DNA from 2 places in the Trinickia acidisoli genome. Region 2 is predicted to be linked to the other one. Evidence: predicted binding sites of a transcription regulator. Region 2 holds the regulator's gene; the other holds the start of a gene.

Region 1 (15,076 bases), on a different contig from region 2:
AGCGTCTCGAATTGCAACCCGAGATGGCGGCCGGCAAGGCGCGTGACGCGCGCCGGAAAGTGAAAGATGCGATCGCCGCGGCTCAACGTGACGTGCAGCGCCTGCCCGCGATCGAACGCGATACCCTCGGCGGGCAGCTCCAATCCGAGCCCGCCCGTCGAATAGTCGCTCGTCACGCAGGCCACCGTCGTACCATCGGCAAGCAGCAGGGTGGCCGGCACGCGCATGGCGATCCGATGCGTGACGCGCACTTGTTTCACCTCGCTGGCCACGCTCACCGCGGCGCCGAGCAGCGCGAGGTTGTAGAGGGTCCAGACCATATTCATGATGATCGTCGGGCCCTCGCCGTTCGCGTTGAACGAGAGCCGATACACACCGGCCGAAAACGCCACGACGTTCAGCGCGAGCAACACGAGATACGGCTTCGACACGCTCCAGTCGAAGTAGCCTTCGTCGACGCGCCCGCCTTTCTCCGTCACGTTGAACTTGCCGTGCTTCGGGCTGAAAAACGCGAACGTCGTAGGTAGCGCGATATACCAAGCGAGCACGGATTCGTAGACTTCAGCCCAGAACGAATGCCGGAACTTGCCTTGCATGCGCGAGTTGGCGATGTTCGAGATGAAGATGTACGGCAGCACATAGCTTGCGATCGTCGTCGCCGCGGCATTGATGAAGTAGAGCTGGAAGAACAGGTACGCCATCGGCATGACGAGAAAGATCAAGCGCGGCACGCCGTAGAAGAAGTGCATCATCGCGTTGCCATAGCACAGCCGCTGGAATAATCCGAGGCCGCGCCCGAGGAACGGATTGTCGATGCGGAAGATCTGCGCCATGCCGCGCGCCCAGCGCGTGCGCTGCTTGATATGCCCCGCCAAGCTTTCGGTCGCGAGGCCCGCCGCCTGAACCGTGGGGAGGTACGCCGTCGTGTAACCCATCCGATGCAGCCGCAGCGCGGTATGCGCATCCTCGGTCACCGTTTCGACGGCCACCCCGCCCACCGCTTCCAGCGGCTCGCGCTTGATGATGGCGCATGAGCCGCAGAAAAACGACGCATTCCAAAGGTCGTTGCCGGCTTGCACGAGACCGTAGAACAACTTGCCTTCGTTCGGTACTCGGTTGAACGTGCCTAGATTGCGCTCGAACGGATCGGGCGAGAAGAAGTGATGCGGCGTTTGCACCATCGCGCACTTCGGATCGCGCAGAAACGTGCCCATCGTCATCTGCAAAAACGAGCGCGTCGGTACGTGGTCGCAATCGAAAATCGCGATGTATTCGCCGCGCGTGTGCGACAGCGCCGCGTTGATGTTGCCGGCCTTGGCGTTGCGATTGTCGGTGCGCGCTAGATACTCGATGCCCGACTCGCGCGCAAACGCCTCGAATTCCGGGCGGCGTCCGTCGTCGAGCAGATAGACGCGCAGTTTCGACGACGGCCAATCGACCCCTTGCGCCGCGAAGACGGCGGGCCGCACGACGGAAAGCGGCTCGTTGTACGTCGGGATGTAGATGTCCACCGTCGGCCATGTCGACGGATCGCTTGGCAGCCGGGCGATCGTGCGATTGAGCGGCCATGCCGTCTGGATCAGCCCGAACGTCATGATGATCCAGGTATAGAGCTCGGCGGAAAACAGCGCGTAACCGACGATCGCCTCCATCGGCGTGCGGAAACTCAGCGTTTCGGTCACGCGCCAGAGGATGTATCGGCTCATCGCGAGCAGCGACAGCGCGGCGAGGATCAACACCGGCAATCGCCCCGGAAAACGGCGCACGACGAGTGCGAACGCGATCGTCAACGCAAAGAACTCCGTTTGCCCACCCGCTTGCAGCGGCGAGGCGCCGACGCCTACCCACAGCACGATGCCGAACACCGTCAGCACCAGCAATAGCCAGCGCACGCGGCCGATACGCTCGGTGCCGTGCTCCAAGGCGTCGCCCCAACGCTGCCAAGGCAGCAGCGCGACGAGGGCTTCGAGGCGCCGCCATGCGCCGCGTACGAACAGCGCAGTCGGCAACAGCCAGCGCTCGACGCGATCGAGCGTTTCGCGCGCGCGCGATACGTCGGAGCGTAGCCTCGGTCGCGGTGGCCGCACGAAAGCACGCCAAATCCATGAGGACACGCTGCGCGGATCGAGCACGCCCCATCGCGCGGCGAGCCGTAGCGAAGCGGACTGCGCCCAACGTCGCGGAAGATCGGGTTTGCCGGCACGCGGCGGCATGAAAAAGAACCGGACGAGCCAATCGAGCGCCGTGCGTTGCCCCGGCAAGCCGAGACCCGCGGCGATCCAATCGATCAGACGCGCACGCGCGCCGCGCCTCGTCGATGCGCTCCGGCCTTTCATCGAGCGCGCTCCGAGCCGGGGTCGGGGTCGACGTCGCTTTCCAGCCAAGCATCGAGCCAGTTCGCAAGGCCATGCAGATCGTGCGACGCCTGCGAATGCGGCACGTCGTCGAAGAGCCACCCGCCGCGAGCCAGCGATTCGGGCATCGCGGCATCGAAATGAACGCGATGGGCAAGCTCGAGCGCATCGCCGACCGCCGCCCGCAGCAGCCCGAGCACGTCGCGTTGCATTTCACGGGCGGGGTTCAGCCGGTTCACGACGACTTTCACGTTCGCGCTCGAATCGCGCAAGTTCCGGAAGCAGCGCGCGAGCGTCGCGCACGCAGCCGGTTCGGGGGGCGTCACGCACAACACGAGATCGGCCGCACGCACGGCTTGGGCGGCCTGTTGCGACGGAAAGCGCGCCGTATCGATCAGCGCCACACCGCGCGGCGGAAAATCGATTCGAGCCAGCGCATCGGCAAGCCAACGCGGCTCGGCCGCCAGCCGCGCTTCGTACGCCATCCGCTCGGCCAGCGTCGTCTCTCCGTGCGGCGCGAACAGCACGCCTTCCGCATTGCGCCAGGTGTTGCCGCGCCAGGGTTCGACGCGTCCCGCGATCGCATGGCCGAATCCGACCTGCGCAAACGTATCCAGGCCCAGATACGCGCCGAGCATGTTTTGCGGGTCGATGTCCGCCGCCACGACCGGACGGTCGCGGCGCGCCAACAAGACGGCCAATGCAGCCGTCAATGTGGTGCGGCCGGCGCCGCCCACTGTCGACACGAGCGCTACGGTTTTCATCGCGCGCCTCCGCTTTCACCGTGGGCGGCTTCGTGCTCGAGGCTTTCGAGATCGGGCATCAGACGTCCTTTCAGCGCGACGGGCTCAATGACGCATGGCACGGCGTCATCGGGATTGAAACGGCGCGCAGCCTGCATTCCCCGGCGCGCGCCGAACCGCTGCGAGACGATCCATACCGGAATCGCCAGCACGATTCCGACAGCAAAGCACATCGACAAGAACGAGATCATGTCGCCTCCCCTTCACCCCGAACAGGGATCGGCCACGGTTCGGCGCTGCGCCGATAAGCCGACGTGCGCGCCGCTGAGCGGGCTGCCGCTGGGCCGGCAACGGCAGATGCGGCCGGCTCTTGCGTCGCATCGGCCGCAACATGGCGCGGCACCCCCTCGCGATTGACCTTGTCGAGCATGCTTTCGACCGCCCGGAGCTGAGACGCCGCATCGGCGGACGCCGGCGCGACGCCCCCCATCGCGCCTTGCGTCGGCGGTTGCTCGCGCACCGGCGCGGCGCGAAACAGATCGCTGTAATCGGCGATCGGCGCGCGTCGATTGGCATCCGTGAGCGCCTGCACCTCGCGCTCGATACTCGCTTCGGCAAGGTAGACCACCCGGTCCGAAAGATGATCGACCGGCACGGTGAAGATATGTCCGAGCGCGATGTCGGCATCGGGCAGCCGGCACGCGAACAAAAAGACGTAGAGATGCGCACCGTCGGCCGTCGCGACGTCGCCCGCACGACGCGGCACGCAGGACTTCAGCGCATCGGTATGCGCGACGTCGGGCAGCAGCGCGATCTTCGCGAGCACATGGGGGAGATCGAGCACCGCGCCGCGCGCGAGCGCAGCTTCGATGCGCTCGCAAAACGCAGGAACAGGCAGGTAGCCGCGCACCTCGTCGGTCAGCGCGGCCGCCAGCGCCGACTGGTAGTCCGTCGCCACGGGCCGCGTATCGAGTTGCCCCTGCAGCGAGCGCAGCAGCGACTGCACGCGGGAGAACGGCAACTCGCGGCCGATGATGAGGTTCGCCCCGAGGCTCAGCAACAGCAGTTCATACTGATGGCGCAGGGCCTCGCGGCGCTCGACGACGACGATCTTCAACGCTCGCCCACACTCGCGCCGCAGCGTATGCACCGCCGAGCACAAAGGCTCCAGTGTCGACCGGTCGCGGTAGTCGAGCAAAACCGTGGCGGCCTGTGCGCCGACGCAAGCGACCACCGCGGATTGTTGATCGTCGACGATGTCCCACTCGGGCGGCACCCAGCTTTGGTTGCCAACGACGGCACGCGTCGCGACGACACGCGACTCGTCTCGCGCGAGGCGCAGCGTCGCTTGCGCCTGGCCGTCGGCCACTTCGGGCGCGACCGTCAAGCGCCCGTCTTGGGAAAAGCGCAGCGCATGCGTTTCGCCGGTCGCCAATGCCCGGCCGGAACGCCAGAAATCGACGTGCCAGACCAATTCGCCATGCGTGTGGCCCATTCGCGCCACACCCGCGCACGCGCCATGAAACTCGAGATAGCTCCCCTGCTGCACCAGCTCGTCGGTCATGAAACCTTCGTCGCTTGGGTCGTGCGCCTCGCCCAAGCCGATCTTGGCTGGGTCGAGCACCAGCACAAGCGCGATCCGCCGCGCGGCGCACCAGTTCGCGAGCAAGCTGCCCTCGCGAGCAAGGGCGTCGGAATCGCCCCATGTGAGCCAGCGCTCGGCACCTTCGACGAAATACAACGCGTTCGAGCGGAATCCGAACCTTTTGAGCGCCCGCAGCCCGCCGAACAGGTGCGCGAATGCGACCCGCGCGCCGCGCTGCGCGTCCGCCTGCGCGTGGTCGTCGAGTCTGTTCTCCGGCTCGGGTTCCGGCATCGCGAGCACGTTCAAATTGCGCGGCCAGCCGCGCGCCGGGCTGCTCGGGCCGAAGCCGAGCTCGCGCATCCGCGAGGCTGCATGCGCACGCGTGCGCGACAGCACGATCGTGACGTGGCGCGTGTGCGCCGCCTTCGCGGTGCCCCAGATCAGCGCATCGCACGCGGCCGTGCGCGGCGTGGCGTAGATCGCATAGAAATTGCCCGGCATCAGTTGGGAGACTTCGTCGGGCAGCGCCTCGATGGCGAGCCGGCTTCCCGTCGGCGCACTCGCACTTGTCACGTCGCGCAATAGCGCGCCGAAGCGGCCGGAGCGCTTGCCCGCGGCGGCCGCGGCGACGCCGGCCGCTATGTCGGCTCGGCCAGCATCGTCGCGCTCGGATGGGCGTTGCTTGCGTTCGTCCATGTGCTAGTAACTCGAATAAAGACTGACCGGGTTCGGCGACAAGCTCGTGTCGGGCTTGCGGGCGTCGAACGAATATCGCACGTAGATCATCCCGGAGCTAGGCGCGTAATCGTGGGCATGGTCGATGTCGACGCGCAGCCCCGCCACGAGGCGAGGATTGAACCGGTACTCCAACACGCCGCTCACGCCGTAAGAAAAGCCAAGGCCGCTCGATCCGCCCGTATAGACGAGGCTGCCGAGATTTTGCGCCGAAGAGAGTTGTGCCACGCTGGGCAAACCGTCGGGGTAATACGGCGAATCCTTTTCGTACGAATTCGATACGCCCACGGTGGTCGTCACATCCCATTTGAAGCCGCCGCGCCGGCCGTTCCATTCGATCGGCACACCCAGCGACAGATACCGTTGCGGACTGTAGTAGCCGCCCTGCCCATAGCTGTAAAAGCGCAGGTTGTCTGTGTAATGCCACGCGTTGCCGACGAGGCCGGTGCTGACGACCATCTCCCGGCCCTGGTAGACCGGCGTGGTAAAGCCCGTTCGCAACGTCACTTCTTGGTTCGACGCGACATTCTTGCCGGTCAGCACGCCGGCACCGAGATCGGAGAAGACACTCACGCGGCCGATGTCGATGCCCGTATGCCAATCGACGCCATCGCGGCGAACGCCGCCCCAAACGGCATTCGTCCACGGATCGCGCAGCCCCGCGTACGAGAGCTCGCTGCTCGTCTCGGGCCGCCTCGACGCGCTGACCGAAAAACTCGCGGGCCCGGCGTCGAAGCGATAGCGTACGCCGCCGACGAGGTAATGAATCGGAAATCCCAGCGGCGTCGTGCCGACGTCGAAACGCCATGCGTCGGACGTGAACCCGGTGCCGAGCGCGACGCCGTTCGCCTGTTGGTGCAGGACGTAGACGGGCACGCCCGTGATCGACGGAAACGCGGAATACGTGCCGAACGTTTGCAACGCATACGAAGGCGGATTCGAAAGCGACAGCGTCCCCGCATCGAGGCTGACCGTATCGAGGTGGAAGAAGAAATGCCCGTCGTAGCGATACGGCACCTGGACGTAAATCGGCACCTGCTGCGCGTGATAGTCGGAGATACCGGCGTCTCCCGACTTGAATTCGGGCATCCAGCCAGCGTCGATCTCGGGATCGCGCCGCTGTTCGAGATCGGCGAGCGCCGCCTCTCCCGGCGTGCCGTCCGGGCCCTGCGCCACGACACCGACCGCGCGCTCTTGTTCCATCGAGCGACGGTACAGTGACGCGGCTTGCTCGTAATCGCCGAGTTGTTCCTCGACGCTTCCCGCCGCGATGGTCACATCCGAGCGCGTCGGATAGGCGCTCTGCAATGCTCCGGTGATTTGAGCCGCTTCTTGCGGTTGACGCAGCGCGGTCAGCCGGCGCGCGGCGGACAAACGCGTATCGACATCGTCGGGCGGCGCGGCATCGAGCACCTGGCGCACGATGCTCAGCGCTTGCGCACGGTTGCCGCTGTCTTCGAGCACGCGCGCGAGCGCCAGGCGCGCGTCGGGGTCTTCGGGCGAGCGGGCGAGCACCGGCGCAAGCGCCGCCCGCGCCGCGACGAAGTGCCCCTGGGCGCGCTCGAGATCGGCCAATTCCAGCGCATAGCGCTTGTCGCGCTTGGCCGTAGGGCTTGCCTGCGCCAACAAGCGTCGCGCTTGCGCATAGTCCTTTTGATCGAGCGCGGCGTCGGTCTCGCGCAGCACGAGCCGCAACGATTGGTCTTCCAGACGCGCCGTTTGCGGCGCGCTCAAATGCGACTCGCTCCGTATCTGCGCAAGCCAAGCTGCCAACGCCTCGTTGCGCTCGGCGCTGCCGAGCAGATCGCCGTAACGCAGTTCGACGTCGATGTCGGTTTCGTTCGGATGGTTCGCCATCCAATCGCGCATGAGCGCAAGTCCTTGATCGGGCTGCCCCTCGTCGATGAGCAAGGCGCCGACCGAAGCGGTGACGTAGGGGTCGTCACTTCCCTTCGCTTGCGCAACGTCCAAGGCGCGTGTCGCCGCCTCGTGGTCGCCGCGCGCGAACGCCGTGCGAGCCTGCTGGAGCGATACCTGAGCCTCGATGTGGCGAGCCAACGCGCGCATGCCATCGGTGCGCGCGTCGGGCGCGATGCCCGCGAGCACGGCCTGGGCTCCGGCCAGATCGTCGATCGAATTGCGGTAAAGCGCCGCTGCGTACCGCATTTCCGGCGACGCATCGGCCGTCAGCCCATCGTCCATGACCGCGCGGCCCAATTGCGGCAGGCCGAGGTCGCGATAGATGCGCGCGAGCGCGAAACGCGTCCACGGCGCATCGGGCGCCAAGCGGAGCGCTCTTTCGTAGTGTTCGGCCGCCGGCCCCTGCTTGCCGATCGATGCGAGATGCTGCGCCTGGAGCGTCAGAACGTCGGCGCGCAAGCCCGCCAGCCCGCGGCGATCGCCCGGGTCGCGGAATCGCTGGCTCAGTGCTTCGAGCAGGCCCGGAATCTGATTTTCGCGGCCCGTCTCGCGCAGCAGCGTCTGCATGCTTTCGACTGCACCCAAATTCAACTGGCGACTCGCAAGCTGTTCGCGCAACAGCGGCTCGGCCGCCGCCCAATTGCGCTGCGCGAGCCATGCGTCGGCAAGCAGTTGCTTCGCTTGCGCATTACCCGGGTCCAATGCAAGCGCAGCTTGCGCGTCACGCTGCGCGTCTTGCGCACGCCCCGCCGCGGCGGCCTCGCGGCCCTTGGCAATCGTGCCCCAGATCAGCGATGTGCGGGCAAGGCCATCCCACTTCGAGCGGTCATCCGGTGCAAGCGCGGCGGCCCGTTGGAACAGCGTGCGCGCCTCGTCTTGCCGGCCTTCGCGCAAACGCACGAGCCCTAGGCCGCCGACGGCCTCGGCATCGCTCGCACGCGCCTTGGCCGCGCGCGTGAGCAGCGCGTCCGCCGCGGGGAGGTCGCCCCGCGCAAGCGCGCGCAGCCCCTGGTGCTGGGCAATGTAATTGGGATCGCGCTCGAGTTTCAGTTGCGCTTGCCGCTGCGCATCGAGCGTTGCCGCGCGATCCTTGAATTCGGTATCGTTGGGCTCGAGCGCCAAGTATGCGTGTACGGCATCGAGATAAGCGAGATCGACCCCGGCCGATTGCAGCACGGCGCGCCATGCGTTCATGGCATCGGTGTGATCGACATCCTCGCGATCGGCCAACGACCACGCGAGCCGATTCGCTTCGGCCCTCGTCGCGCTATGTTCGTTGAGCAACGCGACGAGCGCCAACGCGGCTGCCGTGTCGCTCGGAGCGCTCGCCACACGCTCGCGCAGCGCGGCTACGGCTTGCGCATACCCTGTCGGCGTGTCCGCCAGAATCCGGTAGTACTCGGCGCCAAGCGCGCCGGGTGGAGCGCCGTGCGGGAACAAGACGCGCATCCGCTGCACCGCCTCCTCGCTTTGTCCGCTGCGCGCGAGCAAGCGAATCGCCGCAAGCTCCCCGCGCCCGCTCGTGGCCGACCGGTATTCGTCTTCGAGTTGCAGCGTCGTCGCGGCGTTGGGCTGCTTCGCCTTCAATTGAGCAAGCACCGCAGCCGCGGCTCGCGCCCGGCCGAGGCGCAAGTCGATGCGCACCGCTTCACTGAGCAGCACGGGATCGCCGGGCGCGATCAGCAGCGCTTTTTGCACGGCTTCCAACGCCAAGTCGTCGCGATGCTTGGCTGCCCACAGACGCGCGGTCGCAAGCAAGCGCGCCTCCGGGGTCATCGGCTGCACGGTGGCCGGCGCATGGCCGGCGCCCAACGCGTTCGCCGCCTCGGCCGCGGCGGTCCAGGCAAGCGCCGTGAGGATCGCACATCGAACGAGGGCCGCGGCGCCGCGACGCGCGTGGCGCCTCATCGCGCCACGCCCGAGCACGCCGACCTCCATCGAACCTCGAGGTTACCGTCGGCATCGAAGCGGTATAGCCCCTCGCGCCACCCGAGACCGAACAACGTCAGCACGCTCGAGTAATACCCTGGCGGCTCATGCGCATCGAGCGCCTGCACGCGAGCGACCTGCGCATCCGCAGCAGCGGATTGTCCCAGCGCCGCGAGAAACGGCACCGCGGCGGCGGAAAAGCCCGCGTTACCGGCCTGCTTGGTCTCCCCGGTCGTCGTATCGATCGACTCGTAGGGTGCGCCATGCTGCGCAATGTAATCGGCAAACGGCTTGAGGCGCGCGAGCAGCTTCTTCGTATCGGCCGAAGCCGGATCCAGCATACCCGCCCACAGATAGACGCGGATCGCATCGTAACTGCCCCGCCCCTTGGTGTCGCTATCGGGCAAAAATCCCTTATCGGTCTGATAGCGCGCCCAATCGGGGGCGAAGCCTTGCGGAGCGGTACCGAGCACGACAGCCGACGCCGACGCCGTCAACCGTTTCCAGCGCGCATCGTCGGGCAATTGCTCGGCAAGCCCGCGCAGCACTTGCAGCGGCATATAGCTCGGATTGACTCGCCATTCGTCCGGATTCGGATGAAACCCCACCGGACCCGGCAGCAACGTCAATCCAATCTCGGGCAGCGTGGCGGTTTCCTGCTCGACGATATGTCGGGCCAACACCGCGCCGCGCGCCGTATAGCTGCGCTCGTGCCAAAGCTCGCCAGCCTGAAGCAGCGTGTAAGCGATCCAAAGATCCGCGTCCGATGCCGCATTGGCATCGAGCACATGCCAACTACCGTCCTTGGCACGCCCCCAAAGCCAAGCGGGCAAGTGGCTCGTGAGGTCGCCGGCCGCGAGATTGTTTTCGGTCCAGCGCAGGACCTCGTCGAACGTTGCACGATCGTTCGCCACGAGGGCGAAGAACAGCGCGTACGCCTGCCCTTCCGAAACGGTACGCTCGTCGGCCGAGCCGACGTCGATCACGCGTCCGTCCGCGGACAGAAAGCCTTGTTTGAATTGCTGCCAGCCTGACCATGCGGGCGCGCATGCGCCAGCCGCCGACGCACCGGCGGCGCTGGCGGCCGTCGGCCCGACGGCCCAAGCCGAACCCGCGACGAAACCCGCGGCCATACCGCTAAGCACCCAACGCATTGCCGTCCCGAGCGCTTCCCGATGAGCGGTGCACGCCATCCGTCAGATCCCCCGGCGCCGCGCCGACAGCTCTTGCAACGCGGTGAACGCTCCGATGGCGAGCAGCAACCCGCCAAGCGCGCCGAGCAGGCCGAGCAACACGGGATGGCGGATGGCACGTCCCCATATCTGCGCATACCACGGCACGTAGCCGACGACATAGGTTTCGCCGACGCGCATGCTTTCGATGCGAGCGCCACGCACGAGCGCGACGTCGCCTTGCAGTTGCGCGACGCGGTCGGGCTTTTCGAGCACGTCGAGCAAATCGGTCAGCCGCGCCGGCGACGTGCCGGTCATGGCGACGACGCTGCGCCCCTTGCTGCCCGGCACCTCGAACCCGAGCAACGCGGCGATCGGACCGCTCTCATCGAGCCGAGCACTGCCTTCAGGCACTTGCACGCCGTCGCGCCAATACTCTTTGACCGAAAAAACGGTACGCGTGACATGGCCGCTCGCGTCCGCTCCGATCGAGAGCGGCAGCACGGGGCGCCATGCGGGCGGCAGTACCGACGACGCGCTGTCGCCGATCAAGAGCAAATCTTTGTTGTGCTCGTGCTGCGCTTGCCCGGCGCGCAGCACTTGAACGCGCAGCGAAGGGAAGCCCGTCCATTGCCCCATGTGGCCGAGTACCGTCAACAGCGCATCGAGGTCTTGCGGTGCGGGCTGGTCGGGCACGACCACCGCCGTCTCCGACAAGTCGGCATAGCGCGTGAACGGAAAACCGCTATTGGCGAAGTATGCGAGATTCGGCATCCGCGCGTAGTGCACGAAATGCGAGAAGTCGATCGTCGAATCGGGATCGACGTCCGCATGGACCGGGTTTTGCGCAACGCCTTGGCATAGCCCCGTCTTTTGCGAGTCCAGATCGAATTTCAGTTGAAGCTGGTTCGCACTGCCGACGCGAAAAGCCGGGATGTCGAGCAGATCGGCCGTGCGAGCGTCGGCACCGCCGAGCAACGGCAACTGCATCCGCCCCTTCCCGTCCTCGTCTTTTGCCGGCGGCAGCCGCAGCGACTTCACGAGCAAATCGTTGATCGAGATCGACAGCGCAGAGTTGTTTTGGATGGTCGGCGCGGTGTAGCGATATTTCAAGTCGAGCGGCACGCCTTGCCCGCTCCATGAATAAAGATCGGCGGGCACGCGCAGATTGAGTCGGATCGCGTCGGGCCGGCTGCCGGAGACTTGCAGTTGCTTGGGATCGTCCACGAGTTGTTTGAACGGGATCGCCCGCCCGATCGGCAGCCAGCGCGGCGCATCGTAGGGCTTGCGCTGCGGCCCGATGTCGACATGCTCGACCCTGGCTTGAGCCCCCGACAGCGCCGCCTTGCCGAGCACGAGCGCATCCGCGGCTTGCTTGACTTCGTCGTCGGTGCGACCCGTGACGATCAACAGTTTCTTATCGGGCGCGGCTGGGTTGTCCGCCATGATCAGCATGGGCCCGTCGATGACCGGCAACGTCAGGCCGGCGGGCAGTTGCGCGCGCGTGCCGACGACCACGGCATGCGCGTCCGTCGGCAGTGCTGTCGTCACGGAGAAGCGAGCTTGGCGGTAATCCGCGAGTTCGCCGAACCAAGAGGCCAGAATGCCGGCGCTTTCAAGCGTCTCGTTATCCGGCGAGGCAGGCAGCACGAACGGCAGTCGCAGTTGCTGCGGATCACGCCGGTCGAAGAACGGTGCGGGCAGCAAGCTCAAGTCGTCGGGGAGTTTGAGCGGCACCGTATCGAGCAGCACTTCGCTCGTCGGACTGATGTCGGCCCAGAGGGCGGAGTTCTCCGGGTCCTCGCAATGATCGAGCGTGTAGTGCGCGATCAATTCGACGTTGACCTGGTTGAAGTCGGTCAAAAAGCGCGGATCGAGCGGGATGTCACGCGTGAGCAACTGGCCCGCGTGCTCGCTGTCGAACGGCACCGTTGCCACCGCTTCGCCATTGATCGACACCTTCAGGTGAGAGAGCGGAAAGACGAGCGCCGGCGAATAGGTGTAACGCAGCCGCAACGTTGCCGCGGTCACGACGTGATCGAGCCTCACTCCGACATTGACGGTGCGCGTGTCGTCCGGACCGCGCAGATGAAGCGGCTCGTAAGCGCCGAGCGTTGCGAACGTAAACACGGCCGATGACGCGCCTGTCGGCGCGCGTGCTGCCGGTATTGCCGCGGGTATTGTCGTCGTCGGCGTTACCTCGGCGCTCTGCTGCGCTGCCAAAGATGAAGGGGTAAACAGCCAGCCGGCTAACGCTGCCGAGCAAACGCAAGTCGATAGAGCTAGTTTCATTGAGGGTCCGGTTGATGCCGAACGATGGTGCGCCGAATAGCAGTGTTGCTATAGGGAGTACAGCTTCCTGCGCCGCTGCTCACCCGCCCGCGGTAGCAAGATCCACAGCGATTTCGGCCCGTTCTTATACATCGTTTATATAGCTGGAACTTTGACGTACGACAAATGATTTGATCGCGTACTGCTTCGACCTCGATCGAGTCGATCCCGCCTCCCTGTTTGGAGACAGTATGCCGACGCCCACCCGCGGCCGGTAGTACCGCGGGGAAACGCCGCCAATGCCACCACCAACGCCGCCACCATTGGCGCACGAGCTTGCCCCGGCTCGCCGCGCCGTCGCTGCGCGAAAACAGGCAAGCATATCAGAAAAGTATGACAAACTTCCCATACTTTTTCGCAACCCGGCATCCTCTTCGCAGGACCGGCCAATAGGTAAGACTCGAGGTACGACTCGATGGGCCGCCCCACCAATTCCGCATCCGCTTCGCATACCGCTACGTCGCCGCGCAAAAGGACGGGTGCCCTGCGCGCGTTGTTCGCGCTCAAGCACTCGTACGACGGGCTGCGCACCACCTTCCGCTCGGAAAGCGCCTTTCGCCAGGAAACCGCGCTGGCGGTATTGCTCGTTCCCAGCGCGCTGCTGCTGCCGGTCACCCCCGTCGAACGCATCATGCTGATCGGCTCCGTGCTGCTGGTTCTACTCGTCGAACTATTGAACTCGGCGATCGAGGCAGTCGTCGATCGCATCTCGCTCGATCGCCATGAACTCTCGCGCCGCGCCAAGGATTGCGGCAGCGCGGCCGTGTTGATCGCACTCGTCATCTGCGCGATGACGTGGGCAACACTGCTCTGGCCGCTCGCGCAGCAATGGTTGCGCCCGCACCATTAGCCCACGACATCGGGGATTGCCCGACCGGTAGGGTTGGCAATTTTTACGCGACCCCGACAATAGTCTTTCTAAATTCTTTCCGCAATACGGAATCGTTGTTTTTCAGCCATTTCTACGGGCAAACCCCTGATTAAATCAGGTCAGTTTTTCCTGTTACAAGAACATGAAAAAATTGCCGAAAACCCTAAGTGTGCTTTTTTCCTACATTTTATTAGGAAGGGATTGATTTCGGTAAAAGCGGTTCTTAGAATGCCCTCAGTGATGTTACAAGTTGTAACTAGCTGTATCAGATTCCGCACCGAGGACGCGCAAACGATGTCGTCCCCGCGAGCGAAAAAATTACACGGTATAAAATACCGGGCTGGGTCAACGGGGCTTCGGAAACGTGAAAAATGGACCGCAGCAGCGAAACGCTGGACTCTATCCGCGAAATTAATTTGTCGTACATCATGCTGGCGCAGCGCATGCTGCGCGAGGACAAGGCCATCGGCATGTTCCGGCTCGGCCTGTCGTCGGAGCTAGCCGACTTGCTGGCGGGGCTTTCGCTCGCGCAAAGCGTCAAGCTCGCCTCGTCCGACCAGCTCTTGTGCTTCTTCCGCTTCAACGATCACGCGATGCTCTCGGCTTTGACGCAAACGGCGAAGAACGCCGACGTCTCCGCCACGCACACCGCGATCCTGCTCGCGAGCCAACCCGCCGAGCAGTTCGCGTAAATCGAGGGAGCGGCGCCATGGTTCAGAAGAAGAGCCTCACGGAAGATGCGCAAGAAGTGTTTCGCGCGATCGCGCTGATCGAACTCGGGGCGCGCATGCAGGTGCTCGAGAGCGAGTTGGGGCTCTCGCGCGATCGCATGATTCGTCTCTACCGCGAGATCAAGGGTGTATCGCCGCCGAAAGGCATGCTGCCGTTCTCGGCCGACTGGTACATGACGTGGCTCGCGAACATTCACGCGTCGCTGTTCTACAACACCTACGTCTTTCTCAAGCATGAAGCCGGGTGCTCGCACCTCGACGCTTTGACGAAGGGCTACCGCCTCTACCTCGAGCATTGCAAGCATAGCGACGCGGAGCCGGTGCTCGACTTGACGCGCGCCTGGACCCTCGTGCGTTTCTTCGATGCCAACATCCTGCAACTGACGCCGTGCTGCCGCTGCAGCGGCAAGTTCGTCGCGCACAAGCACGATCTTCAGAGCAACGTCGTCTGCGGCGCCTGCCAGCCGCCGTCGCGCGCGGGCAAGACCAAACGCGCCAGCGCCGCCAAGCATGCCCTCGCGGCCGCATCGCTCGAAGCCGCACGCGCGGCCTGACCGTATCGTCCTTCCCTTCATGGTCTGCGCTTGCCGCGTGACGTGTTCCGATTTCGCCACGCGGCTGCGCACTCCCGCTCGATCGCCGGTTGATAATGGCCGCCTTTGCGCCGTCGATCGATAGCGCGACGATTGAATCATGGGAGGAGCG
Region 2 (15,076 bases):
GGTTGTTCACGCCGTCCGTGCCGCCGTATTGCGTCGAGCCCGTCAAGTTCAGCGTCAACGATTGCGGCGATCCGCTGCCGTCGGTGTTCGGCACCGTGAACGTGAGCTCGCCGGTGGCGGGCGACGTGGCCGGCGCGGTCGCCGCGGTCGAGGTCAGCGCACCGGACGAGCTGAAGCCGACCGAGCCGACCTGGCTGATCGTGCCGGTGGACGGGCCCGCGTAGACGTCCCACGAGTTCGCGGCCGTCTTCACGAAGTACATGTTGATCTGCTGCGACCCGCCGAGCGAGTCGTAGGTCTGGATCGACGTCGAGTAGTTGTACGTCGACGAGTTCGTCGACGAGAACGGCGTCACCGTCGGCACGCTGTCCTGCGAGTTCAGATTCAACTGCGCCGTGATGTTTTGCGTGGCAACCGGTGCGATGTTGGTCGTCGGGATTTGGATCGGCACCGTCTGCGCGGTGTTGATCACGCCGTTCGCGTTCGCCGCGTAGCCCATCAGTTCGAGCCCCGACGAATCCGTGATGTAGCCCTGGTTGTTGAGCTGGAATACGCCGTTGCGCGAGTAGGTCAGCGTGCCGTCGTTCGACATCTGGAAAAAGCCCGTGCCGTTGATCGCGACGTTCAGCGCCTGGCCCGTCGTCGTGAACGTGCCTTGCGTGAAGTCTTGCTGAACGCCCGCGAGCTGCGTGCCGATACCGATTTGGTTGTTGACCGACGTCGCGATCGTGTTCGCGTACAGGTCCGCGAACTGCGCCGTGCTTTGCTTGAAGCCGTCGGTGTTGGCATTCGCGATGTTGTTGCCGATCACGTCCAGATCGTTCGACGATGCGGACAAGCCGCTCAAGCCTTGTTGGTAGCCCATTTAAGTGGTCTCCCTGCGAATAAGTATCAAAGTTCGTTACATGATGGCGACAACACTGGTCGTACCGACCGTGCTGCCGTTGCTGAGCAAGAATCCCGTCGACCCGTCGCTTTGCTGGACGATGCTGTCCACTTGCGCGCCGGTCAGCGTCGTTTCGGATGTCGTCGCGCCGGTGCTGCTCGTGCCGACCGCGGAGATCGTGTAGGTGCCGTTGGCCAGCGTGTTGCCCGACGAGTCGGTGGGCGTCCAGCTCACCGGAACGGTGCCGGCCTGCTGCGCGCCGAGATCGATCGTGTTCACGATCTGGCCCGAGGAATTCTTGATCGTGACCTTCAGATCGGAGACGTTCGAGGCGACCGTCACCCCGAAGCCGGGCGAGGTGCCGCTCGAGACGGTCGCCGTCGAGCCCGCCACGAGGACGTTCTGGCCGATCAGCAGCGAGGATTGCGCGTTTTGGCCGGCCGAGAGCTGCGAGGCCAGCGAAGTCAGCGTCGTGTTCAACTGGCTGATGCCCGTCACCGTGTTGATCTGGGCGAGCTGCGCGGTCATTTGCGAGCTGTCCATCGGGTTGGTCGGGTCTTGGTTCTGCAACTGCGCCACGAGCAGTTGCAGGAAGGTCTGCTCCAAGCTCGTCGATGACGTCGCACTCGAGGACGATGAGCTCGAGGACGAGCTGCTACTCGACGAAGTGCCGTTGATCGTATCGAGCAACTGCGTCGAAACGGTGCCGCCGTTGCTGATGGTGGTATTGGATGACGTCACAAAGTTTCTCCTCAGGTGCCGATCGTCAAGGTTTTCAGCATCAGGTTCTTGGCGGTGTTCAGCGTCTCGACGTTGGCCTGGTACGAGCGCGAGGCCGAGATCATGTTCACCATTTCTTGCACCGGGTCGACGTTCGGCATCGTGACGTAGCCGTTCGAGTCCGCTGCGGGGTTGGTCGGGTCGTAAGTCGTCTTCATCGGTGTGGGGTCGTCGATGACGTTCGTCACCTCCACGCCGCCCACTTGCTGGCCGCTGGCCGTTTCCGCCCCGCCGATCGGCTTGACGCCGAACACGACCTGCTTGGCGCGGTACGGCTGACCGTCCGGGCCCGTCGTGCTGTCGGCGTTCGCGAGATTCGACGCGGTGACGTTGAGCCGCTCGGATTCGGCCGACAGCGCCGAGCCTGCAACGGTAAAAATGTTCATCAATGCCATGGCTTACGTGCCTCTTTCGATGGACGCTTGAACGATTCCTAAATAAAAGCGGTAGGCGCGCCTGCTCAGCCGCCCGACGTGATCGCCGAGAGCAGTTGCTTCATCTGCTGCGACACGGTGGTCATGCCTGATTCGTAATGCACGGTGTTGTCGGCAAATTGGACGCGTTCCGCGTCGAGATCGACGGTGTTGCCGTCGAGCGCCGGTTGTGTCGGAATCCGGTAGGCAAGCTTGCCGTAATCCTGGGTTTGGCCGCCGGTCGGAATGAGCTGAGCGTTGCCCGTCATGTGGCCGGGCTCCGTCGACGCCATCGTCATCCCGCTCGTCACGCCGGCCGGCTGGGCCAACGGCAACGCAGCCGCGCCCGAGCTGGCCATCGCGCTCGTACCCTGCGTCGCGCCGCTGCGCTGAAGCGCGGTGGCGAGCGACGAGCCGAAATCGACGTCGCGCGCCTTGTAGCCGGGCGTATCGGCGTTGGCGATGTTCGACGACAGCAACTCCTGCCGATAGGCGCGTACATCGAGCGCCTCACGGCCAAAGGCGAATTCGGCATCGAGTTTGTCCAGCATCGGTGTTTCTCCCGTTCTCAAGCGTCGGCCGCTTGTTGCCGCTTCTCGGCCTCACCCTGGTTCGGGACAAGGTGCGCCAAGAAGGCTTTTTTGCATGACGAGCATCTTAGGGTCGGCAAGCAAGAGCCAATCGGATGAATAACCGGGGAAGCCGCCCTCTATTCAACGTTTGCGCCCCTCGCGCGAGCCCTAGAATTCGATTCGTCGTCCGAATTGTTTCGATGGAGAAACCGATGTCCTTGTCCGCCGCTTCCGATCCCGCGCGCCGAGCAGCGCCGCGCGCCCTCGGCCGGCGGCATGCTCGCCTCGTGCGCGCAGCGGCCTGTGCGCTGGTCGCAGCCCTGTTGCCGCTCACGGCGGCCCAGGCGCAAAACACCGATACGAGCGCGAGCGGGCAGATCTATATCCCCGGCCCGGGCGAGGCCAAAGCCGTTAAGCCGAGCGGCGCGATGATTTCGATTCCCGGCCCCGGGCAAGCGCAAGCGAGTGCGTCCGCCGGCACGGCGACGAACGGCATGATCGTCATCCCGGGACCGGGCGAGGCGCGCGGCGCCGCGCCGGCCAACGTTCCCCCTATCGTCAGCGAGCCGCATCCGGCGATCGCGACGGCGGCAAGCCGCGTCATACCCGTCGTCGTGACGGCGCCGCAGCGCTCGATCCGCGCCGCGCAACCGATTGCGCCCGCCTCGGTCGGTGGGCCCACTCGCCCGACGGCGCCGGCGGCTGCAACCGCCGCGGCCTTGGCGCCCGCCTCCGACGCGCCGGCCGGCCAGGAAGACAGCGAGGCGATTCGCCACGCGGCCCTTGCCTATCTTCAGCAACAGACGATCGGCCTGCCCGGCAAGATCAGCATCACGGTTGCCCCGACCTTCCCGCGGGGCCTGGCCGCCTGCACGACGCTCGAGCCGTTCATGCCGACGGGCGCCCGGCTATGGGGCACCACGTCGGTCGGCGTGCGCTGCGCCGGCGCCAAGCCGTGGACGCTCTATCTGCGAGCCCGCATCGCGATCGATGCGACCTACTACCTCGCGGCGCGCCAGATCGAGCCCGGTACGGTCGTGACGGCGCAAGACCTGCTCGCGCGCGACGGCGACCTCTCGAATTTGCCGCGCGCGATCATTACCGATCCGTCGCAGGCGATCGGCTCGACGGCACTGGCCCGGATCAGCGCCGGCATGCCGCTGCGCCAGGATCTGCTCAAAAGCGCGAGCGCGGTCGCGATCGGCCAAACGGTGCGCGTCATCGCGCAAGGCCAAGGTTTCACGATTTCGTCCGAGGGCAGCGTCATGAACAACGCGGCGCCCGGACAAGAGGTTCGTGTCAGGCTAGCCGGGGGCCAGATCATCTCCGGCATCGTCCGAGATGCCGGAACGGTGCAGGTTCAGATGTGACCGGGCCGAGGCGGTCGAAACGGGCGAGACGACCGGTGCGTGGAGGCGCCGGACGATTCGGCCCCGAATCGCCGAATGAGGCTGGGCGGTGTTCTTCCCGATTGCGCTAAAGTTTCGGCGAGTGTCGCCGTTATCACACTCAAATCGAAATCGTTCGGGAAGCCATCGTGAAAGTCGATTCAACCTCCACTTCGAGCCTGACCTCGCCCAAGGGCGACGTGCAGGGTGCCCGGCAGGGCGGTCAAACCGCGGCGAGCACCGCGCAAACGAGCGCCAATGCCGCGTCGGCTCAGTCCACGGGCAGCGGCGACGCCAGCAACGTCAGCCTGTCCGGGCTGTCGTCGCAGTTGCGCTCGCTGGCTGCGTCGGGCGAAGCCGACATCGACGTCGCGCACGTTGCGTCGATCAAGCAAGCCATTGCCGACGGCACGCTGACGATGGATACGAGCAAGATTGCGGACGGCATTCTTTCGACCGCCCGCGATCTGTTGAAGAACCCGTCGACGGGCGGCTGAGGCAGCGCTCAAGCGCTTATCTCTCGCCTCGTCGGCTTCGTTGAGTGCGCGCCTGCGCGCCGGCTTATGTTTTGGCGGATGAGATGAGAGACGCCCTGCTTGCCACTGTGACCGAAGAACACGCTGCGCTCGAAGCGTTTGCGTCTTTGCTGATGTACGAGGAAAAGGCGCTTGCGGCCGTATCGCCGCTCGAGACGCTGCCCGGCATCGTCGAGAAGAAGACCGAGCTGACTGAAAAGCTCGCGTCGCTCGAAAAAACGCGCGACAGCCAACTGCGCCAGATGGGATTGCCTGTTGGCTGGAAGGGAATGGAGCTCGCGATCGCCGACGACGCTCGCCTTGCCAAGCAGTGGCAACTATTGCAGGCCGTCGTGCAACGCGCGCGCCGCTCGAACGCCACGAACGGCCTCATGATCCGTATCCGGATGAACTACAACCAGAACGCGCTCGCCATCCTGCGTGGCGGTGCCTCGCGTCATTCGGCCAGCGTCTACGGGCCGGATGGGCGGATGGCGACGGCTTGAAGTAGCACGGCCGCCGGTGAGGCGGCCGCAGCCCGCTGGCGTATCGGTTCTCGATACGCGCCTCGTGGCTCGGAGTCGGCGGGCAAGCCCTTCCGCGTCAAGCCGCGCGCTTGAACGCATGCACGTGCAATTGCTCTTTGCGCTGCTCGATCTGCCATAGATCGTACTCGGCCTGGTGTGCCAACCAGGACTCGGCGCGCTTTCCGAAAGCTAGTTCTAGGCGCACTGCCATCTCCGGGCTGATCGCAGCTCGGCCGTTGACGATCTCCGAAAGCGTCTTGCGCGACACCCCCAGCGCCTCGGCGGCGCGCGTGATCGAAAGCTCGAGCGGGTCGATCGCATAAGGCCCCACGCGCGCAGCCGGAACCGGTGTAGCGGCGGCCGCTTCGCGCCCCTTCCGGGGCAATATTCAGTCGACGCTGGCCCAAGCCATCTCGCGCAGCTTGGCTCGCAGCCTCGCAACCGCTTGGCTATGGAGCTGGCATACGCGCGATTCGCTCACTTCCATCACCGCGCCGATCTCGCGCAGGTTCATGCCGCGCTCGTAATACAGCGACATCAACAGCTTCTCGCGCTCGGGCAGCTTGTCGATCGCTTCGACGAGCGCCGCGCGCAGGCTGTCGTCGAGCAGTGCCGAGAGCGGGTCCGAGTGATCGACGCAGTAGCGGTCGAGGAACGGTTCGTCGTCGGCCGAGCGGTCGAAATCTTCGTAATAGATGAGCTGACTGCCGTGCAGATCCTGCAGCATCGACTGAAAGGCATCGAGCGGCATCTGCAGATGGTCGGCAACTTCGGTCTCGCTCGCGGACCGGCCGAGCCGCTGCTCGACCTGGTGCACGGCCGATTCGACCTCGCGCGACGTCTTGCGCAAGCTGCGCGGCAACCAATCGTTGTTGCGCAGTTCGTCGAGCATGGCGCCACGAATGCGTTGACTCGCGTAGGTTTCGAACTGCGCGCCCTGGTCTTCCTTGTAGCGGCTCGCCGCGTCGAGCAAACCGATCATCCCGGCCTGAATCAGGTCGTCGAGATCGACGCTCGCCGGCATCTTCGCCACGAGTTGCAAGCCAAGCCGGCGCACGAGCGGCGCGTACTGCGTCAATACATCCGTCTGGGACATTTTCCCTTGAGCGTTGTACATCGAGGGCCCCCTTCTCCTTGTCCCTAACGTTTCAAGCGTGTTGGCGCGCGGCCGCGCCGTCGGCGATCGCCGACGCCGGCAAGGCCGTGCGCACCGTAACCTCTGGCCGCGGCGAACACATCGCCGGGCGCATCGGCCAATACAACATCTCCGCGGCGACGTGCCGAAAGTCCCGCGCCGACGGCGCCGACGGGAACGCATCGACGACGCATCGCCCCAGTTCGAGCGATCGCTCCATCAGCGAATCGGCCGCTACGCATCCGGCGTCTTCGATCGACACCGTCAGATAGCGCGCGGCGACCTCGGCGAGGTTGTCGAACGCCGTCTGCGCGTCGGCCAAACTCGACACGTGATTCACGAGCACGCGGAACTGCGCGATCGCGTGCTCGAAGTGCAAGCGCTTCATGCAGGCGTACGCTTCCGTGATCGCGGCGGCCGCCACGCGCGTAACGATCAGCACGTCGTGCGCTTGCGCCCCGAGCGGCGAGAGCGCCCCCTGGCGGTCGAGCCGCGCATCGACGAGCACGACGTCGGCCGGCCCCGAGAGCAGCAGGCCAAGCTGCGCGGCGCTATAGCCGGCGCAGTTCTCGCGCGAGGCCGCGAGCACCGAAAACCCCAATTCGTGGCGCGAGCAGGCTTGATCGAGCGCGATCTCGCCGTTCATCAACGCGCGCAGCGAGCCGGCGCCGTGCAAGCCGCCCAGCATGGCCGAGACGGAATTCGCGCCGAGGCGCTCGTCGATGACGAGCACGTCCTTGCCGAGCGTGGCCAATGCCGCCGCCAAATTCACGACCGTCGACGTGCGGCCGACACCCATCGGGCCGCCCGTGACCGCCACCACGCGCGACCCGCTCTTCGCGAGCAGCCGGCGCAGCCCTTCCGCCTGATCGGTGACTTGCTTACCCAAAGCGAACCTCATGCAGTTCGGCGCTCGAGCGGCTCGAGAGCGCCGAGAGCAATGCGGGAATCTCGTCGTCGTGCGGGACGAACGGCGAACCGTCGCGCGGAATGCAGAACGCACTCTTGATCAGGAATTTCTTCGTCGCGACGTACAGGTTCTCGGGCACCTTCTGTCCCGTCGAGATGTAATGAACCGGCAGCTTGTAGCGGATGACCGTATCGAGCACGCCGCCGAGGTTCGTCGCCTCGTCGAGCTTGGTGAGGATGCAGCCGGCCAGCTCGGGCTGTCCTGGGGCGCTGCGATAAGCCTGCACGACTTCGTTGAGCGTATCGCCGTGACTCGTCGCGTTCAGCAGCAGCAGCCGTTGAACCGGCAGACCCGCGCCGCAGAGCATCGCGATTTGGTCGGACACCGTGCGGTCGCGCTGACTCATGCCGATCGTGTCGATGAGGACGATGTGCTTGTTGCGCAGCTCGGTGAGCGCGAGCTGCAGATCGGCCACGTCCTTCACGGCGTGGACCGACACGCCGAGGATCTTGCCGAAGATGCGCAACTGCTCGTGGCCGCCGATCCGGTAGCTGTCGGTCGTCAAGAGCGCGACCTTGCTCGCGCCGAAACGCATCACGCAGCGCGCGGCAAGCTTGGCCGTCGTCGTCGTCTTGCCGACGCCGGTCGGGCCCATCAGCGCGAACACGCCGCCGCGCTCCATCAGCGCGTCTTCGTTCTCGAGCACGGGCAGATTCGAGGCGAGTACTTGGTTCACCCAGTCCATTCCCGCGTCGAGGTTTTCGACTGCGGGCATGTGGTCGACGACCATCCGCACGAGCTGCGCCGAGAAGCCGGCCGAGAACAGCGCTTTCGTCACTTCGCCGTTCACGGGGCTGCGCCGCTGGCGATCGCCCCACGTCAGGCCGGCGAACTGCTCTTCCATCATGCCGCGCATCGACGACAGTTCATGCATCACCGTCTGATTGACGATCTCTTCCACGCGCGCACGGACCGCTTCGGCCATCGCTTCGGCGTCTTGTTCGCCAAAACCTTCGAAGGCCGGCTTCACACGCGGCACGGCACGGCGCGCCGCGACACGCGCGGCTTCGTGTGCCCAGTCGGGGATCTGCGCAGTATCGAGCTCCTCGGCCGACAGGACGCGGCCCGGTGAGCCCAGCCCCTTGGCAGCCGCGGCGGCGGGCGTCATCGCGTGGGAACGCGAGGCATGCGCCGCGCGCTCGTTTTGCGCGGCGATGCGGCGGCCATGGTCGATCAGCCAGGGATTCGTTTCGGCCATCGTGCGCGACGCTTCCGTCTCGCCCGCGCTCGCGCCGTTGGCATTGAACGCAGCGACGGAAGCGGCGGCATTGGCCGACGCGCTTGGCGCGGCCGCACGCGCGGCGAAGCCGGGGCGGTCGGTCACGCGCGGCGAAGCGATCGCAGCGGCGTCGGGCAAGGCCGGCCGGCGCTCGTCGGACGTCTTCGAGCCCGCTTCGGGGCTCGCACCGAATACGGCCGAGAACACGTCGGGCATGCCGTTCGCGTACGGGTTGGACGGCATGGCGCCCGACGGCTGCGACGCACCCGCAGCTAACGCATACGGATTGGCCGTCGGCGCGGGCAGGCCTTGGTAAGCGCCTTGGGAGCCTGTCTCGCCTGCATCGGGCGCGATGTGCGCGAAATCCGTGTCCGCGAGCGCGACGATCTCCACGCTGCCGTCGTCGTTGGTCCGGTTCGACAGCACGACCGCGTCCGCACCCAGGGCCTCGCGCACGAGACGCAGCGCGTCGCGACTCGTCGCGCCGATGAATTTACGAATGTTCAAGCTTGACCCCCGATGAGGTTAACGACTTTGATCGTGCGGGTCTCGGGCACTTCGGCATACGAGAGCACTTTCAATTGAGGCAGGCTGCGGCGCAGGAACCGTGCGAGCATCGCGCGAAGCGCGTGTTGCACGAGCAGCACCGGAGGCAGCCCGGTATTTTGTTGACGCGTGATCGCCCTTTGCGTCGCCGTCAGCAGCGTGTGCGCGAGGCCGGGCTCGAGGCCGGGGTTCGCGCTCGTCGCGAGCGCCTGCGACAGCACGCGCTCGAGGTTCGAATCGAGTCCCATCACTTGCATTTCGCCGTTGCCCGGATACCACTGCTGCGTGATCGCGCGGCCCAGGGACAAGCGCACGCAGGCGGTCAGATCGTGCGCATCGGTCAGTTTGGCCGCGTGCTCGGAGAGCGATTCGAGGATCGTGCGCATGTCGCGAATCGGCACGCCTTCCTCGAGCAGGCTTTGCAACACCTTTTGCAGCGTCGTGAGCGACAGCGTCTTGGGCACGAGGTCTTCGATGAGCGAGGGGGCGTCCTTGCCGGTGCGCGTGATGAGCGACTGCACTTCCGCGCGACCGAGCAGTTCGGCGGCATGCTGCACGACGAGGTGATTCAGGTGCGTGGCAACCACCGTGCTCGCATCGACGACGGTGTAGCCGTACACCTGCGCCTGCTCGCGCAAGTTCGTGTCGATCCAGATCGCCGGCAGGCCGAAGGCCGGATCTTGCGTCGGCTGCCCCGGCAGCGCGGCCGTGACCTGCCCCGGATTGATCGCGAGCCACTGGCCCGGATAGGCCTCGCCCACGCCCACTTCGACGCCCTTGAGCGCGATGCGGTAGCCGTTCGGACGCAGTTCCAGGTTGTCGCGGATGTGGATGACGGGCGGCAAGAAGCCGATTTCCTGTGCGAACTTCTTGCGGATGCTCTTGATGCGCTTGAGCAATTCGCCGTCGGCGTTCTTGTCGACGAGCGGGATCAAGCGGTACCCCACTTCGAGACCGAGCGTATCGATGAGCGTGACGTCGTCCCAGCTCGCTTCGTTGTTTTCGACGGGGGTCATCGCCGTCGGCGCGACGTCGACGAGCGAGGCGCCGGTCTTGGCGGCTTCGGCGCGCTTTTTCAGCGTGCGGCCGAGCTGGATCGCGCCGCCGCCGAGCAGCAAGAATGCGAAGTGCGGCATGTTCGGGATCAGGCCGAGCATCGTGATGATCGTGCCCGTGATCATCAGCACACGCGGGTTCGTGAAGAGCTGACTCGTGAGCTGCGTGCCGATGTCTTCGTCGGTGGCGACGCGCGAGACGATCACGCCGGCCGCCGTCGAGATGACGAGCGACGGAATCTGCGCGACGAGCCCGTCGCCGATCGTCAGCAGCGTGTAGGTCTTGCCGGCGGCGGCGAAATCCATGTTGTGCTGCACGACGCCGACGATGAGCCCGCCGACGACGTTGACGACCATGATGATGAGGCCCGCGATCGCATCGCCGCGCACGAATTTCGACGCGCCGTCCATCGCGCCGTAGAACTCGGCTTCCTGCGCGACGGACAGGCGGCGCTTGCGCGCACCGTCTTCGTTGATGAGGCCCGCGTTCAGGTCGGCATCGATCGCCATCTGCTTGCCCGGCATCGCGTCGAGCGTGAAGCGCGCGGCCACTTCGGCGATCCGTCCCGCGCCCTTCGTGATCACCATGAAGTTGATGACCATCAGGATCACGAACACGACGATGCCGACGGCGAAGTTGCCGCCCACGAGGAAGTGTCCGAACGATTCGATGACCTGACCTGCCGCGCCCGGGCCCGTATGGCCTTCGAGCAGCACGACGCGCGTCGAGGCCACGTTCAGCGACAAGCGCAGCAACGTCGAGAACAGCAGCACCGCCGGGAACGCCGCGAAATCGAGCGGCTTTTGCGTGTACATGCTCACGAGGAGCACCATCACGGACAGCGCGATGTTGAACGTGAACAGCAGATCGAGCAGGAACGGCGGCAACGGCAGAATCATCATGCCGAGGATCATGCAGATCAGGATCGGACCTGCGAGGGCACGCAGATTCGTGCCGGCCAGCACCTGACTCTTGCCGAAAAGGCTTCCGACGCGCGCGTTCATGCCGAGGCTCCTTCATTTGCGTCGCCGAGCGTCTCTTCGGCTTCTTCGCGTTCGTCGGCCTCGGAAATCGGGTCTTTCTTATCCAATTCGGCGGGCACTTCGAGTTCGGTCGGCGCGGCGGGAACATCGCCGCCTTCCACGCGGAACTTGCGCAGTTGATAGACCCAAGCGAGCACTTCGGCCACCGCGTTGTAGAGCGAGCCCGGAATTTCGCGGTTCAGTTCGACGTTGTGATACAGGGCGCGTGCGAGCGGCGGCGCTTCGAGCACCGCCACGTTGTGTTCGGCCGCGATTTCGCGAATGCGGGCGGCCACGAGGTTCACGCCCTTGGCCACGACCTTGGGCGCGCGCATTTCGCCATCCGAGTACTGCAACGCAACCGCGTAGTGCGTCGGGTTCGTCACGACGACGTCGGCCTTGGGCACCGCGGCCATCATGCGGCGGCGCGCAATGGCGCGCTGCTGCTGGCGGATCTTGCTCTTCACGCGTGGGTCGCCTTCGTTTTCGCGGTGTTCGCGCTTCACTTCTTCCTTCGTCATGCGCAGCTTCTTGTGGTACTGCCAAATTTGATAGGGAACGTCGAGCGCGGCGATCACGAACATGCCGGCCACGGTCGTCGCGCAGCAGACGGCAACGAGCGACAAGCCATGTCCGAGCGCGGTCCGCAGGGGCTCGGCGGCGAGCCCGAGGATCTCGGCCTTGCGGTGCCATACGCCGGCCACGCCGATGGTGCCGACGACGAGCGTCTTCGCAAGCGACATCCCGAGCTGGATCGGGCCGTTGATCGAGAACATGCGGCCGATCCCCGCGGCGGGGTTCAAGCGCTCCAAGTTGAACTGGAATACGTTCGGCGAAATCAGAAAACCGCCGATCGCCATCGGCGCGGCCAGCGCGGCGCCGCCCGTCAGCGCGAGGATCGGCGCCAGGGCCATGAAGGCTTCCCGTCCGGCGCTGCCGGCGCCCATCAGCATGCGGTTCGTGTCGGACAGCGACGCGTGATTGAACGTGAACGCGCCGCGCAGCATGGCTTGCAAGTGCAAGCCGATCGTGCCCGACAAGGCCCAGACACCGAAAAATCCCGCGGCGAGCAGGGCGAACGACGACAGTTCCCGCGAGCGCGCGACCTGCCCTTCCGAGCGCGCCTTTTCCAGGCGCCTAGGAGTGGCTGCTTCGGTTTTTTCGAGGTCGCTGTCCTCTGCCACGGGAAATTTCTCCGCAAGAAAAACGGCGACATGCCGTTATCCAGTGAGACGAATTATTCCTGCCCAGGTCAAGGGACGATCGGCGGATAAGGCGGGGGAAAGGGGTGCATTTCGAGTGATCGGCGCCCGGCCCGCTCCCGCGAGCGATCAGCCCGCCGCGGGCGCGAGCGCGCAGCGCGCCGCACATGAGAAACGGCGGGCGCCATGATGGGGCCCGCCGACAGAAGAAAAACGAAAGGTAGGACCCCGGGCGCGCCCGGAGCCTTCGCTCAAAACGCCACGAACGGGCCGGCGCCGCCCGAGCCGGACTGATCGAGCCCGTAATAGACGTTTTGGCCGTAGAAGAACGGCATGCCGAGATCGACGAACGTCGCGCCATTGCCGAGGCTGCCGGCGAGATTATCGAGCGCGTAATTGCCGTTGGCGAGCAACTGCGTGGCGTTGCCGATGGGCATCGTCAGCAGCACGCCCCCCGCCGCCCCCGGCGTGGCGGCGTTATAGCTGGCCACGCCGATGCCGCGCGTCACGTTCGAAGTCGGACAGTAGAACGACGACGCCTGGCCAGAGCAGTTCGGCAGCGTGCTGTCGGTGAAGAAATACGCGTTCGAGCCCGAATCGAAGAAAGCCGTGACCGCGCCGCCGGCGAAAGTGGCATTGACGTCGCCGTAGGCATTCGTTGCCAGCTTGGTCACCGAACTCGGCAGGGCATTGTTCGCTTGCGTGCCGACCCCGAAGGTCAGCGTACCGGTAACGGTGCGCCCGCCGCTCGGCCCGATCGCGGGCATCGACAGCATGACACCGTTGTTGTCGCCGGCAAACATCGAGACGGGATTGGTCACCTGCTGCGCGACCGGCACGAGCGCCTGCACGCAATTGGTGTTGCCGGGGCACGTGTAGTAGCTGCTGTTGCCCACCGGCGGCGTCGCGCAGGTCGTTCCGCAATCGTTTGCGGCGACACCAATGCCAAGGATGCCGTTGGCCCCTAGATCGGCCGGCGTCAACTCGAGCGTGCCCGTCGAGCATCCGCCCGTCGTCACGGCACCCTGCGACAGATCGCCCACGATCTGCAGCGGCACGCGCGAGGCTGTCTCGCCGCTGATTTTGACGTCGGCGGTGCGGATCGAGCCCCAGGTGTAGCCGTCGGCGAACGCCGTGCATTCGGCGATCGGGCTGCCCGCCACCGTTTCCTGCGGCAATGCGCTCAACACCTGGCTCGCGGCCGAACTGGCGAGCCGCAGCCCGAACGATTCGGTATCGACCTGGACGTTGTTGATGGTTTGGCACACGCTGGTGCCCGGCGCGCAGATCGTGACGCTGACGGTCGGAATGTTCGCAACGCCTTCGACGCCGGCGCCCACCGTCACCGCAACCTGATTCGCGGCCAACTGCGACGTGCTGCCCGAACCGCTGCTGCCCCCGCCTCCGCCCCCACCGCCGCAGCCCGCAACGAGCACCGCGGTGGCGGCGGCCAAACCGAGCGCGCGGAGCGCCCGCAAGAGTCTTCTGTGAGTACGCAACATGATTTCCCTTCTTCGCTCGGTTACTTGATGTCGGCACCGGTCACGCCGGCGGGCAAAGCGCTCGGCAGCCACGCTTGGCCGAAGAACGAGCCCATATGGCCGCCGGAGCGGACCACGAGGTTCGACTGCTCGACGTCGACGGGGCCGCGGCCGGGGCGCGCCGCGTGCAGCGCTTGAACGCCGCTTGCGTACTGCGGGAAATAGTTACCGAGTAACGACTGCAAATCGGGCATGCGCGGGCCGTTCCATGCAATGCCGAAGACATTGCCGTCGGTGCCGAGGTATTCGCGCACGCTCGTGCCGCTTGAATATGTGGTGGCGCGCACCGAGTACTGGGCTGGGGCGGCCGTGGCTGCTGTGCTCGATGCCCCCGTGCCGGCGGCGGCTGCGTGGGCGATATGAGCGAGCGTGGTGGTGGTCGCACCGGCGGGCGTCGGCATGGGGCTGCCGCCGAGGGCCGCCCTGGCGGGCAGCGTCACCGCCGTGAGTGCGCATAGAACGAACGCCGCCGGCACGGCAGCGCGTAAAGGACGATTCAACATCGGATCGACTCCTCCCTGGTTGAGGTCTCTAGCGCGTGTGGCCGTAACCGGAGCGAGACGATCCCGCCGGTTCTGACGTTGTTCTTCTGATGTTCTTCTAGGAATCTAGTACATGCGGCTGCGAACGCATAAGCGTCGGACAACAGCAAGGGACGTGCCTGGGGGATGATTGGGGTGCGGCGAGGCTGGGGCGCACGGTGCTTACCGACGACGAGGGGCAGTCGGAGCGGGGATGCAAAAGAGGGCGAAGGGGAGCGAAGATCTGCGGCGCGCGCCTGGGTGGCGCGAGGCGAGCACCCCTTCGCCGGGTAGGGGCACTCGCGCCGCCGATCATTCCGCGAACGGCGGCGCGGCCGCGCGCGGATTGGGCCGATTGGGCCGGTTAGGACGCAGCGGCTTAGAAGGCGACGTACGCCGTCGTACCGGTGCCGAGACTCCCGTCGGTGTTCGGGTCGTAGTTGATATAAACGGTACGACCGTAGAAGAACGGCATCCCAAAATCGATTGCAAGCAACCCGTCGGCCGTTCCGCCGAGGTTGTTGAATGCATACCCGCCACCGTCGACCAGGTCGAACGCGTTTTGGACGCTCATCGAAATAGAGGCCGTCGTAGTGTTGAAGCCGGTCACGGAGGGCTGCAGCGACACAGCCGACGCAGGGCAATAGAAGCCGCCGCCACCTGCGCAAAGGGTAATGCTGGTGTCAGGGAAGAAGAGGCCGTTCGATCCGGTATCAAAAAATGCCGCGCGCTCGAACGAAGAGGAATCCGAGTACGTCGAGCCGTTCAGCGACGCGCTACTCA

The links. Region 2 encodes FliA, which starts transcription of late flagellar genes. Its sites were predicted from a motif close to CTAAAGTTTNNNNNNNNNNNGCCGNTA; they were not measured.
Region 1: bcsB (cellulose biosynthesis cyclic di-GMP-binding regulatory protein BcsB) is a predicted target of FliA. The motif match lies at 12,842-12,868, and genes of this name have one in related genera.

Annotation. Positions count from the first base shown of each region.
Region 1 covers NZ_JAFLRG010000002.1:717,017-732,092, reverse strand. Annotated here, with positions in the region: gene bcsA (UDP-forming cellulose synthase catalytic subunit) at 1-2,336, opposite strand, end outside; gene bcsQ (cellulose biosynthesis protein BcsQ) at 2,333-3,118, opposite strand; gene J3485_RS21795 (hypothetical protein) at 3,115-3,348, opposite strand; gene bcsE (cellulose biosynthesis protein BcsE) at 3,345-5,378, opposite strand; gene J3485_RS21785 (cellulose synthase subunit BcsC-related outer membrane protein) at 5,382-9,275, opposite strand; gene bcsZ (cellulose synthase complex periplasmic endoglucanase BcsZ) at 9,242-10,459, opposite strand; gene bcsB (cellulose biosynthesis cyclic di-GMP-binding regulatory protein BcsB) at 10,463-12,730, opposite strand; gene J3485_RS21770 (diacylglycerol kinase) at 13,185-13,619, shown strand; gene flhD (flagellar transcriptional regulator FlhD) at 14,012-14,332, shown strand; gene flhC (flagellar transcriptional regulator FlhC) at 14,350-14,925, shown strand.
Region 2 covers NZ_JAFLRG010000001.1:149,542-164,617, reverse strand. Annotated here, with positions in the region: gene flgE (flagellar hook protein FlgE) at 1-865, opposite strand, end outside; gene J3485_RS00760 (flagellar hook assembly protein FlgD) at 902-1,627, opposite strand; gene flgC (flagellar basal body rod protein FlgC) at 1,639-2,061, opposite strand; gene flgB (flagellar basal body rod protein FlgB) at 2,127-2,630, opposite strand; gene flgA (flagellar basal body P-ring formation chaperone FlgA) at 2,852-4,021, shown strand; gene flgM (flagellar biosynthesis anti-sigma factor FlgM) at 4,189-4,536, shown strand; gene J3485_RS00735 (flagella synthesis protein FlgN) at 4,620-5,060, shown strand; gene J3485_RS00730 (HigA family addiction module antitoxin) at 5,158-5,466, opposite strand; gene J3485_RS00725 (RNA polymerase sigma factor FliA) at 5,470-6,198, opposite strand; gene J3485_RS00720 (MinD/ParA family ATP-binding protein) at 6,230-7,105, opposite strand; gene flhF (flagellar biosynthesis GTPase FlhF) at 7,098-8,912, opposite strand; gene flhA (flagellar biosynthesis protein FlhA) at 8,909-11,011, opposite strand; gene flhB (flagellar biosynthesis protein FlhB) at 11,008-12,213, opposite strand; gene J3485_RS00700 (DUF3443 domain-containing protein) at 12,483-13,730, opposite strand; gene J3485_RS00695 (DUF2844 domain-containing protein) at 13,754-14,275, opposite strand; gene J3485_RS00690 (DUF3443 family protein) at 14,673-15,076, opposite strand, start outside.